DNA from 2 places in the Kitasatospora sp. NPDC052896 genome. Region 1 is predicted to be linked to the other one. Evidence: riboswitches for the same ligand, from Rfam matches in the RefSeq annotation. Region 1 holds a riboswitch; the other holds the start of a gene.
The links. Region 1 has a riboswitch for FMN ahead of ACIGXM_RS15845 (3,4-dihydroxy-2-butanone-4-phosphate synthase). Riboswitches for the same ligand answer to the same signal wherever they lie in the genome.

Region 1 (5,377 bases):
GTACGGCACGTCGCTGGTCGGGCCGCCCCTGGGCGGCCTGCTGTTCGGGCTCGGCAAGGCGCTGCCGTTCTTCGGCAACGCCCTCAGCTTCCTGCTGTCGCTGTCGGCCGTCCTGTGCATCCGCCGGCCCCTGCAACAGCCCCGGCCGGCCACGGCCCCCTCCGGAGGCGGCCCCGGAGGGGAGGGCCTGCGGTTCGTCCTGGGCAGTCCGTTCCTCCGGGCCCTGCTCGTGATCGCCGCCCCGCTCAACATGGCCTTCACCGGCATGATCTTCGCGATGACCATCTCGTTGCGACGCTCCGGACTCTCGCCGGTCCTCGTCGGCCTGGTCAGCATGATCATCGCTGTGGGCGGTCTCCTCGGTGCCATCGCCGCTCCGGCCCTGCAACGCCGACTGCGCCTGCCGACGCTGATCACGGTGATCTGCTGGTCCACCGCCGTACTGATGGCGCTCAGCGTGCTGGTGTCCACCAGCATCGTGACCGCGGTACCCCTCGCCGCCGCGCTGTTCCTCGGTCCCACCGCCAACGCCGCCCTCTTCGGCTACCAGGCGGCCGTCACCCCGGACCACCTCCAGGGTCGGGTGGTCAGCCTGCTCCTCCTGGCCGCCACCTCGGCGGCCGCTCTGGCACCCGCCCTCGCCGGGGTGCTGCTGGCCCACGTCCCCGGCCGCACGGCGATGCTGGTCTTCCCGCTCCTGGTCGCGGCCTCCGCGCTGGTGGCCACGTTCGGCAGGGGTATCAGGTCCATGTCCCGCCAGCCGTGAGGCACCGCCCGATGCGGGGACCGGGCCCGGCGCGGCCCCGCCCCGGGGGCGCGGGAGCTGCCGGATCTGGGCCTCGCCGGTGGGCACCCGGTCGTACGTCGTCGTCCTGGGTCGCGTGTCCACCCGCAGTATGGCGGGCGTCAGTCCCCCAGCCCCCGGCGCGGCCGGATCAGGGTGCGGACGAACCTGGCTCGCGTGCTCCCGCTCATCGGGCGACATTGGGATCCATGCAGGAACAGCCGGAGCACCCCCCTGTGCCGCAGCGTCACGAGACGGTCGAGGAACGGGCCGACCGGAACCTGGTCGAGCTGCTCCAGGAGCTTCGGGTCGTGCAGACCGGCGTCCAGATCGTGTTCGCCTTCCTCCTCGGCGTGGCGTTCACGCCGCGCTTCGCGCAGTTGAGCGATGCCCAGCAGGGCGTCTACGTCACCGCCCTGCTGCTGACCGTGGTCTCCTCCACGGTCCTGGCCACCCCGGTGGCCTTGCACCGGGGCCTGTTCCACCGCGGGGCCAAGCGCCGGATCGTGGAGCTGTCGACCCGGCTCGCCCTGGTGGGCCTGGTCTTCCTCGCGCTCGCGCTGAACGGCGTGGTGCTCCTGCTGATCGACGTGGTTCTCGGTCGCGCGGCCGCGATCGCCGTCACCAGCGCCAGCATGTTGATGTTCGCGGGGCTGTGGTTCTTCCTGCCCTGGGCGTTGCGCCGGTCCTGATGAAACTGATTGTCAGTTCAGTGATGGTGGGCATGGTGGACGCGGAACCGGGGCGGCTGGTTCCGCCGGTCTTCAGCGACGCTGAGCGGTCAGCGGTCAGCGACCCGTGGAGGTGCCCCCGTTGTGACCGGGTGTCACGCCGTGACGGCAGGGGCGGGAAGGCCCCTGGCGGCGACCAGGTGCGCGCTGCCGTCGGCCAGGCGGTAGGACAGGCCCGCGACCGCGAGCCGGCCGGCGGCGACGCGCTCGGCGAGGATGCGGGAGCGGTCCAGCAGCAGGTCGACGGTGCTCCTTATGTGCTCGTGGAGGATCTCCTCCGGTTCGTCCCGTCCGGCGGCGCGCGCGGCGAGCACGCTCGGGGTCACCCGTTCGACCACGTCCCGTACGAATCCGCCCGGCGTCCTGCCGCCGTCGGCGGCGGCGCGGGCGGCGGCGATCGCCCCGCACGAGTCGTGGCCCAGGACCACGACCAGCGGGCACTCCAGCACGCTCACCCCGTACTCGATGCTGCCCAGGACCTCGGTGCCCACGACGTGCCCGGCGGTGCGGACCACGAACATGTCGCCCAGCCCCCGGTCGAAGATGATCTCCGCGGCCAGGCGGGAGTCGGAGCACCCGAACAACACCGCGAACGGGCTCTGGCCCGGAGCGGTCTCGGTACGGCGGGCGGCGTCCTGGTTCGGGTGCTGGGGCAGGCCGGCGACGAACCGGAGGTTGCCGGCGAGCAGCATCTCGAAGGCCTCGGCGGGACTCGGCGTCAAGACATCGGTCATGGTGGCAGCCTACGGTCCGCTCCCGCCCGGCGCGCGGGAGGCCATGCCTCCGGCTCCCGCGCGCCGGGCGCCGGGTGGCATGAGCCGGCGCCCGGCGCGGCAGCGGCGCCGTCTCACGGGTCGCGCCGAGGGGGCGCCGCTGTCATGCCGAGTCGTGCCAAGATCCCCCTGAGTGTTCGCGCGCTCCGGGGTCGGTGCAATTCCGAACCGGCGGTGAAAGTCCGCGACCCAGCCGAAGCCATCGGCTGGTTGACCTGGTGGAACTCCAGGACCGACGGTGAAAGTCCGGATGGAAGGCAGTGCGCGGCGATCCACTGTCCGACCGGCGGTGTCCCCTGACGGGCCGTCGGCGGACTGGTGCTCGCTTCTCCCCGGAACGACGTGCGCGCAACGGGGGCGGGCCGTCTGCCGTCATCGTGTCCCCGTCGCGCGCCACGCCGTCCCATGGGGCAGCCCGCGTGCGCTTGCGCGCGGGGTCTGCCCCATGGCCGCGTTCTCTCGCCGACCAGTGAAGCCGGCCGTGGCGGTGTGCTGGAACGCGACGGCCACACCGAGGCCGCCGTCGATCTGTCCCGCCTGGCCGGGCTGTCCGGCGTGACCACCATGTGCGAGCTCGTCCGATCCGACTGGGGCATGGGAAGGCTGGACGATCTGCTGGACCTCGCCGATCGAGAACGACTCGCCCTCGTCTCGGTGGGCGACCTGGCCGCCTACCGGCGGGCCCGCGCGGCCTGACGCCGACCGGGCCGTACACCGGGTCACCTCCACCCGGTGCCCGGCGTACCGCTGCGGCTCAGGCCCGTGGGCCGCCGTCTCGTCCGTTGGGCGCCCGCCGCCGCGGGTCGCCCGGGGAGGGCGACGCCGTGCCGGGAACAGCCGCCGAGCACCTCGCCCTGCTCCGTCACCCGGGACCATCTGACGGTGGCCCCTGGCCGGGTCGTCCGGATGAGTGTTCTGTCCTGGGGCGTGCGCGGAGGTGTGCGCGTTCCCCCTGCCCGCCGAACAGGCTGAGGAACTCGACCGGTTCGGCATCGACGGCGCCGAACCAGTGCGGCACGCGGGTGTCGAACTCGGCCGCCTCCCCGGGGGAGAGCACCAGATCGTGGTCCCCGAGGACGAGCCGCAGCCGTCCGTTGAGGACGTAGAGCCACTCGTAACCCTCGTGGGTCTGTGGATCGGCGTCCTTCCGGGAGCTGCCAGCCGGGATCACCAGCTTGTACGCCTGGATGCCGCCGGCCCGGCGGGTCAGGGGCAGCATGGTCATGCCGTGGCGGGTGACCGGGCGCAGGTGGATGCGCGGATCTCCGGTGGGCGGCGCGCCGACGAGTTCGTCGAGCGTGACGCCGTGGGCTCTGGCCAGGGGGAGCAGCAGTTCGAGGTTGGGTCGGCGAGTGCCGGACTCCAGCCGGGACAGGGTGCTCACCGAGATGCCGGTCGCTGCCGAGAGGTCGGCCAGCGTGGTCTCCCGCTGGCGGCGCAGCGCGCGTAGCCGGGGGCCGACCGCGTCGAGCGTTCGGTCGAGGTCGTCGTCCATGCCCCCAGCTTGCCAGAACGGCAACGGAGATTGCGTAGTGTGCGGCAGGGCGCGCGTGGTCGTCGCGAAGGAGGCCGCCACGGTGGACGGCCGGAGCTGAGGACGACGTCAGTCGATGCGGCGCGCCTGCCGGAAGCGGGCGAGGGCCTGGTCGAGGTCGACGATGGGGTCGGGGTAGTCGAGCCGTGCGCGTTCGGTGGCGGGCAACCGCCAGGGGCGGTGCACGGCGGGGCCGCCGACCGAGGCGAGCTCGGGGACCCACCGCCGCACGTAGGCACCGTCGGGGTCGAAACGGGCGGCCTGCGCGAGTGGATTGAGCACCCGGTTCGGCCGGGTGTCGGTACCGGTGCCCGCCACCCACTGCCAGTTGAGCTGGTTGTTCGCCACATCTCCGTCGACCAGCAGGTCGAGGAAGTGGGCGGCCCCGACGCGCCAGTCGACGTAGAGGGTCTTGGTCAGGAAGCTGGCCGTCAGCAGTCGTGCCCGGTTGTGCATCCAGCCCTCGTGCCGCAACTGGCGCATCCCCGCGTCCACCACGGGGTAGCCGGTCCGGCCGTCCCGCCATGCGGCGATCTCCTCGGCGTCGTGCCGCCACCGGTCGCCGCGCGGCCGGTAGTCCTGGTGGGCCGCGTCGGGTCGTGCGGCGAGTACCTGGTGGTGGAAGTCACGCCAGGCGAGCTGCCGCACGAAGGCGTCCGCTCCGGCGCCGCCGCGGGCCCGCGCCCGCCCCACCAGCTCCACCGCCGACAGACAGCCGAAGTGCAGGTACGGCGACAGGCGCGAGGTCGCGTCGCCCGCCAGGTCGTCGTGCCGGTCGGCGTACTCGTCCAAGGCGGCCGACTCCCAGCGGCGCATTCGTCCGCGGCCCTCGCCCTCGCCCCCGGGGGGCAGTGCCGGCGACACCCACCCACCTGCCAGGTCGGCAGCCTTCGGCGGCGGGTCGGAGCGCACCTCCGGGGTCCTGATCCCGCGGGGCGCCCGGAGGACACCGCGTGGCGTCTCGGAGCACCAGCGGCGGAAGTACGGAGTGAAGACCGCGAAGTGGCCCTTGGACTTCGCCCCGGACGGCAGGACCTGCCCCGGAGCCAGCACCGTCACCACGGCGTCGTGCACCCGCAGTTCGCGGCCGGACGCGGACAGCGCCCTCCGCAGCCGGTCCTCACGACGCGTCGCGTGGCCGCTCACCCCGCCCGCGACGTGCACGGTACCGGCACCTGCCTCGTGCGCCACCCGGCACACCTGCTCCGCCACGTCGCCGTGTCGGACGATCAGGCGTCCGCCGCGCTTCCGCAGCGCCGCGTCGAGGTCCGCGAGGCAGTCGGCGAGGAACGCGGCCCGATTGGGCACCAGGAAACCGGCCCGATCCACGGCCGGGTCCAGGACGAAGAGCGGCACCACCGTGCCGTTCGCGTCCGCCAGCGCCGAGCTCAGCACGGGGTTGTCGTGAACGCGCAGGTCAGCGGTGAACAGCGCGACCGAGGCCTTCACCGTGCCCCCCTTCCGGTGGGCGGCGCGGTGGGGTCGTCGGGCAGGCCGAGGCCCGCGGAGTGAGCGTCGGCGGAGGCCATGAGCTGCCGCGCCCGGTGGGCGATGT
Region 2 (5,377 bases), on a different contig from region 1:
CGAGCGGCTCGATCCGCACCAGCTCGGCGCCGAGCAGCGCCAACAGGTGCCCGGCGAGCGGGCCTTGGAGTCGCCGGGTCATCTCCACCACCACCAGCCCCGCCAGCGGCAGCCGCACGCCGCCCGTCCGTGGCGCGATCGGCCCGGCCGGGCGGGGCGGTCGACCGCCGGCCCGGGCGATCTGCCAGGGCGGTGTCGGGGGCGGGGCGGGCGCGTCCTCGCGCACCGGGACGATGCCGACACCCGCGCGGCCGGCCGCGGTGACGATCTCGTGGTAGTCCGACTGCGCGGCGGTGGCGGCGAGTTCGGGGGGCAACGGGCACTGGGCCGAGGAGAACCGGAGCTGGAAGGAGGGCCAACCGCGGCCGATCGGGTGGCGATCGACGCCGAGCCGGGTCCAGAACTCCAGCCAGGGGCCGGCGTCGAGCGACTCGATCTCGAACCGGACGCCGTCCCGACTGGTGAACGGTGGGTCGGCGGCCGCGCTTTCGGGCGGGGTGCCTTCGGGCGCGGTGTCCTTGGGAGCGGTGTCCTCGGGGGCCGTGCGGTCGGGTCGGCCCGTGCGGTCGGGGTCGTCGGCGGTGGCGGCTGCCAGGTACTGCCCGACGGCGAGCAGCGCGGCGCCGGCGACCGAGGTCCGCACCCCGCGCACCGGAGCGCCGCGCAGGCCGGCGCAGCGGGCCGCCAACAGGCCCTGGACGGCGAGCACTCCGGCCACCGCCCCCGCGTAGTCGATCCCCAGCGGTGTCGGTGCGCCGTACCGGCGGCCGTGCACGGCGGCGATCCCGCAAGCCGCCTGGGCGTCGGCCTCGCTCGCCAGCGGCAGGTCCACCGGACCTGCCCAGTCGATCACGCAGTCGATGTCGCGTTCGGTGCCGTCGGCCGCCGGATCCGCCGGGCCGGGGCCCAGGGCCAGCCGGGCCGCCTGCCCCGCCGTCGTCGCCAACTCCCGGGCCGGGGCGGTGGTGCAGCCGAGCGCCCGCAGGTGGCGGGCGGCCAGCGTGCCGGCCGTGCCGCCGCCCGCCACCGCCAGCGGCACCCCGCCCAGTGGGCCCCGGGCGACGTCGGCGTCCTGTCGCAGCGTCGTCACCGCGGGCCGAGGATTCGCTCGACCGGCCCTTCCGGCAAGGTTGGTGACGTGATGTCAGAAGGGGCGATCCGTGGCATGGGTCCTCTTCGGGGCGGGTGGTGCGGTCGGGCCGGCTGTGGCCTGAGTCGGGTACGCCTGGCGGTCGAAGGGGCCGGGTCGTGGGCGGACCTCTCGTTCGGTAGCGAAGCTATCACGCTTGGTAGTCGAAGATCGCCTGGCGCCACCCGCCCGGCCGCGGCCGCGGCCGCGTCGTCCGGCGGCGGCCACGGGCTGGTCCGGATGCGGGAGCGGGTCCGGGTCCACGGGGGTGTCCTGCGGGCCGGCCCGCTGCCCGAGCGGGGCTTCGAGGTCGCCTTCACGCTGTCGAGCACGGTACCGATCGGTGCTGACCGGCCCGCGGGCCCAGGCCGGTGGGACCGGAGCGTGGCCGGGGCGCGCCGCCCACCCGCCGAGCGTCCGTCCGGCGGCCGTCCACCCGCTCGGGGTGGGCGGCCGCCGGTCCTGCGCCGCGGGCCGGCGGTCACCCGGGCGCGGAGCTGCGGTTGCGGCGGCCCGGGCGGGGGAGCAGAGAATGGGCCGTGCGCTCCGAACCGCCGTCAGGTCCTCCGCCCGAGCCACCGTCGGGTGCGTCGGGCCGGCCGGGGCCGCCGTCCGGACCCCCGGTGGAACCGTGGCCGCACATGGTGATGGCCGGCGGTGACGGGGGTCCCCGGCGACCGTGGTGGCGCCGGCCGCGTTCGCTCGCGCTCGGCGCGGTGGTCGCGGGGCTGGTGGTCGGGCTGGGTGCGGTGCTGGTGGAGCGCCAGCCGGAGACGAACCAGCCCGTCGTCGCGTCCGTCCCGGTTCTCCTGCAGGCGGCCGACGAGCCCGGGCCGGATCCGTTCACGGGCTCGGTGGCGAGCTCCTCGGCCGGCCCGTCGGGCTCCCCGTCCGGCGGCCCCCCGCTCGCCGTCGCCTCGGCCTCCACCGTCGGGTCCCGGTCGGTCGACGGTGGGACGGCGGGCCTCTACGGCGGCACCGAGCGCCTCGGCAGCTGCGAGGTGGCCAAGCTGACGGACTACCTCGTGGGTCATGTCGACAAGGCGCACGCGTGGGCCGGGGTCGAGGGTGTCCGGGTCGGTGACATCCCCTTCTACCTCGGCAGGCTCACCCCGGTGGTGCTGCGTTCCGACACCCGGGTGACCAACCACGGCTTCGCCGACGGCCTCGCGACGGGCTTCCAGTCGGTCCTGCGGGCGGGCACCGCGGTGCTGATCGACAACCGGGGGCTGCCGCGGGTGCGCTGCGCGTGCGGCAACCCGCTGCTGCCGCCGGCGGTGCCGAGCGGCCCGGTCACGTTCACCGGGCCGGCCTGGCCGGGGTTCCGGGTGGACGAATTGGTGACGGTGGTCCCGGCGGGGGCGCCGGTGACGGCGTTCGTGATCCGTGACCGGAGCCGGGGGAGCTGGTTCTCGCGCCCGGTCGGCGGTTCGGGCGGGGACGACCAGCCCGTTCCGTCGCCGCGTCCGTCCGCGAGCGGGTCGCCCTCGGCCACGGAGACCCCCGCCGGGCAGCGCGGCTCCTGACCGGGCGACCGATGCGGACGCACTCGTCGCGTCCGGATCGCCGGTGGACCCGTCGACCCCCATCGCAGTGGTGTTGGCACCAGTTCTGTGGCTGGTGCCCATGCCAGGAAAAAGACGGGTGCTCACGCCAGCGACACCGGATCACTACCCACCGTAGCGTCCCTTGTGAAAGCCGAAGCGGGGTGTGCGCAACTGCCCCCGCACTCTCGGACCACAGGAATCCGGCGGAGGTGCGTGATGAGGAACCGGACGCAGCGACAGGGCGTGGTGAGGCAGAGCCGGCGGCAGGGCGGACTGCCCCGGCGCGCGGTCCTGACGGGCGGCGCGGCGACCGTGGCCGGACTGCCGGCGGCGGTGACAGCTCCCGCCGCGTCGGCGGCCGCGCCCCCGGCTCCCGCCGTCCCAGCCCGCCGCCGGAGCCCGGTCGAGGGGGTCTGGCAGACGGATGGCCACGGCATCGTCCTCACCATCCACGGCGGCCTGCTGCGCACCTTCGACGTCTCGTGCGCCGGCGCCCTGCCCGGTGAGCTGAGCGGGCAGCGGACCGGTCCCGCCGACTCCTCCGGCGCGGTGTGGTTCTGGGTGGACGGCCACCCCGAAGTCACCGTCCGCCCGGGCGTCGACCCGGACACCGCCGTGCTGAACCACGCGGATGATGCGCTGTCTCACCCAGGACGGCCGCAGCTTCGACGGCGCCGGCATCCCGCCGGACCTGCCGACGCCGGTCTTCACCGACGCCGAGTTCTCCCACGACCGGGACTCCGCCCTTGCGCTCGCGCTGCACGTCCTGAGCGGAGCCCACCCGTGACTCCCGCTCGCGCGCCCAACAGGGCGGGACCGCACTGGTCCTGAGTCAGCTGTCGCTCCCGGTCGCGCCGTTGTGGACCACCGGGGACAAGCACCCGCGACGGTGGTACTGCCCGCGCACGCCCTGGGCGCCCAGGGTGGCGGAGCGCCTGACGGGACGCGGGAGTTAGCTCGTACGGGTGGATGAGCAGGGGCAGGGCCCGCCCCGTTGCCCGGCCCCCGGTGGCGATCAAGGTGAATCCGGAACGGTCCCCACTCAGTCCCCGCGTGCCGCTCGCATTCCCGTGGGACGGAGTGAAACAGCCCACAGCGCAGACCTCTCCCTCAGCGGTTGCGGATCATGGCACAATGAGCCACGTAAGAGCAGTGACGTTCAGCGCACTCCGGGGTCGGTGAAAATCCGAACCGGCGGTTACAGTCCGCGACCCGTCCGCAGCCAGCGGCCGGTTGACCAGGTGAAATTCCTGGACCGACGGTTAAAGTCCGGATGGGAGGCGTGCGCGACGGGCCAAGCGGTGCCGTGGTTCCCCGTTCCGGGGGATCGCGTTGAGGTGAGCGGCAGAGTCCTCTGCGGCGGCGAAGCACCCCATCACACGGGGTGGATCTTCGGCGACCCGGATCCGGATCCTGCCAGCTCCCTGGCATCCGCGTCGGTATCAGCCCGTTACGGTTTCCCATGCATCTGCCGCCCCGGAGTCCGCGCCCCAAGCGCGAGGAGAACCCGGGTGTTCACCGGCATCATCGAAGAGCTCGGCGAGGTCGTCTCCATCGAGGAGTTCGGCGACTCCTCGCGCCTGCGCCTGCGCGGTCCGCTGGTCTGTACCGGGGCCCGGCACGGCGACTCCATCGCGGTCAACGGTGTCTGCCTGACCGTCGTCGACGCTCCCGAGCAACTGGCCACCGGCGGCGGTGAGTTCACTGCCGATGTGATGGCCGAGACGCTGCACCGCTCCAGCCTGGGCGCGCTGGTCCCCGGCTCCCGGGTCAATCTGGAGCGGGCCATGGCACTCGGCGCCCGGCTCGGCGGCCACCTGGTCCAGGGCCACGTCGACGCCACCGGCATCCTGCTCGAGCGTGCCCCGGGCGAGCTGGACGCGGAGGGCAGGCCCCGTTGGGAGGTGCTGCGGTTCTCGCTGCCGTCGAGCATCTCCCGCTACCTGGTCGACAAGGGTTCGATCACGGTGGACGGCATCAGCCTGACGGTGGTGGAGGCCGCCGCCGACACCTTCACGGTCAGCCTGATCCCCGCCACGCTCGCCCTGACCACCCTCGGTGCCAAGGAAGTTGGCGAGTCGGTCAACCTCGAGGTGGACGTCCTCGCCAAGTACGTCGAGCGGCTGCTGGCCGCCCGGGCCGACGGCGTCGGCAGCATCGTCAACATCCCCGCCAACAACCCCACCACACTGGCCCGTTCGGAGGGCGTCTCGTGAACTGGCTCAACAGCGTGGCGTTTTCGATATTCGGCCAGCACGTGCTGTGGACCGACATGATCGGCAACCTGCTGGGCCTGGCCGGCCTCGCGCTCGGCTGGCGGCGCTCGGTCTGGAGCTGGCCGGTCCAGCTGCTCTCCGGCGTGGTGCTGGCCGGGGCCTACCTCTCCGGTCACCTGCCCGGCCTGGTCGGCAAGCAGCTGATCGTGATCGTCACCGCGATCTGGGGCTGGTCCCGCTGGCAGCGCGGGATCCGCGACACCGGCGCGATCGCGGTCCGGTTCGCCAGCTGGAAGGAACGCGCGCTGCTGGTCGGCGCCACCGCGCTGCTGACCGTCGCGGCGGCCCTGATCTTCACCCAGTTCCCGTGGATGTCCTGGAGCCCCTGGTCGGACGCCTACATCTTCGTCGGAACCCTGGCGGCGATGGTCGCCCAGGCTCGCGGCTGGGTGGAGTTCTGGTTCGCCTGGATCGCCGTCGACCTG

Region 2: linked by a shared signal. The riboswitch ahead of ACIGXM_RS20255 (riboflavin synthase) and the one ahead of ACIGXM_RS15845 (3,4-dihydroxy-2-butanone-4-phosphate synthase) in region 1 are both predicted to bind FMN.

What each region holds. Positions count from the first base shown of each region.
Region 1 covers NZ_JBITZU010000006.1:303,230-308,606, forward strand. Annotated here, with positions in the region: gene ACIGXM_RS15830 (MFS transporter) at 1-766, shown strand, start outside; gene ACIGXM_RS15835 (DUF6328 family protein) at 994-1,476, shown strand; gene ACIGXM_RS15840 (carbonic anhydrase) at 1,611-2,249, opposite strand; FMN riboswitch at 2,426-2,556, shown strand; gene ACIGXM_RS15845 (3,4-dihydroxy-2-butanone-4-phosphate synthase) at 2,694-2,984, shown strand; gene ACIGXM_RS15850 (helix-turn-helix domain-containing protein) at 3,151-3,783, opposite strand; gene ACIGXM_RS15855 (cryptochrome/photolyase family protein) at 3,892-5,271, opposite strand; gene ACIGXM_RS15860 (SDR family oxidoreductase) at 5,268-5,377, opposite strand, start outside.
Region 2 covers NZ_JBITZU010000009.1:98,574-103,950, reverse strand. Annotated here, with positions in the region: gene ACIGXM_RS20270 (CoA transferase) at 1-1,090, opposite strand, end outside; gene ACIGXM_RS20265 (DUF6777 domain-containing protein) at 1,753-2,655, shown strand; gene ACIGXM_RS20260 (hypothetical protein) at 3,308-3,463, shown strand; FMN riboswitch at 3,838-3,965, shown strand; gene ACIGXM_RS20255 (riboflavin synthase) at 4,188-4,892, shown strand; gene ACIGXM_RS20250 (nicotinamide riboside transporter PnuC) at 4,949-5,377, shown strand, end outside.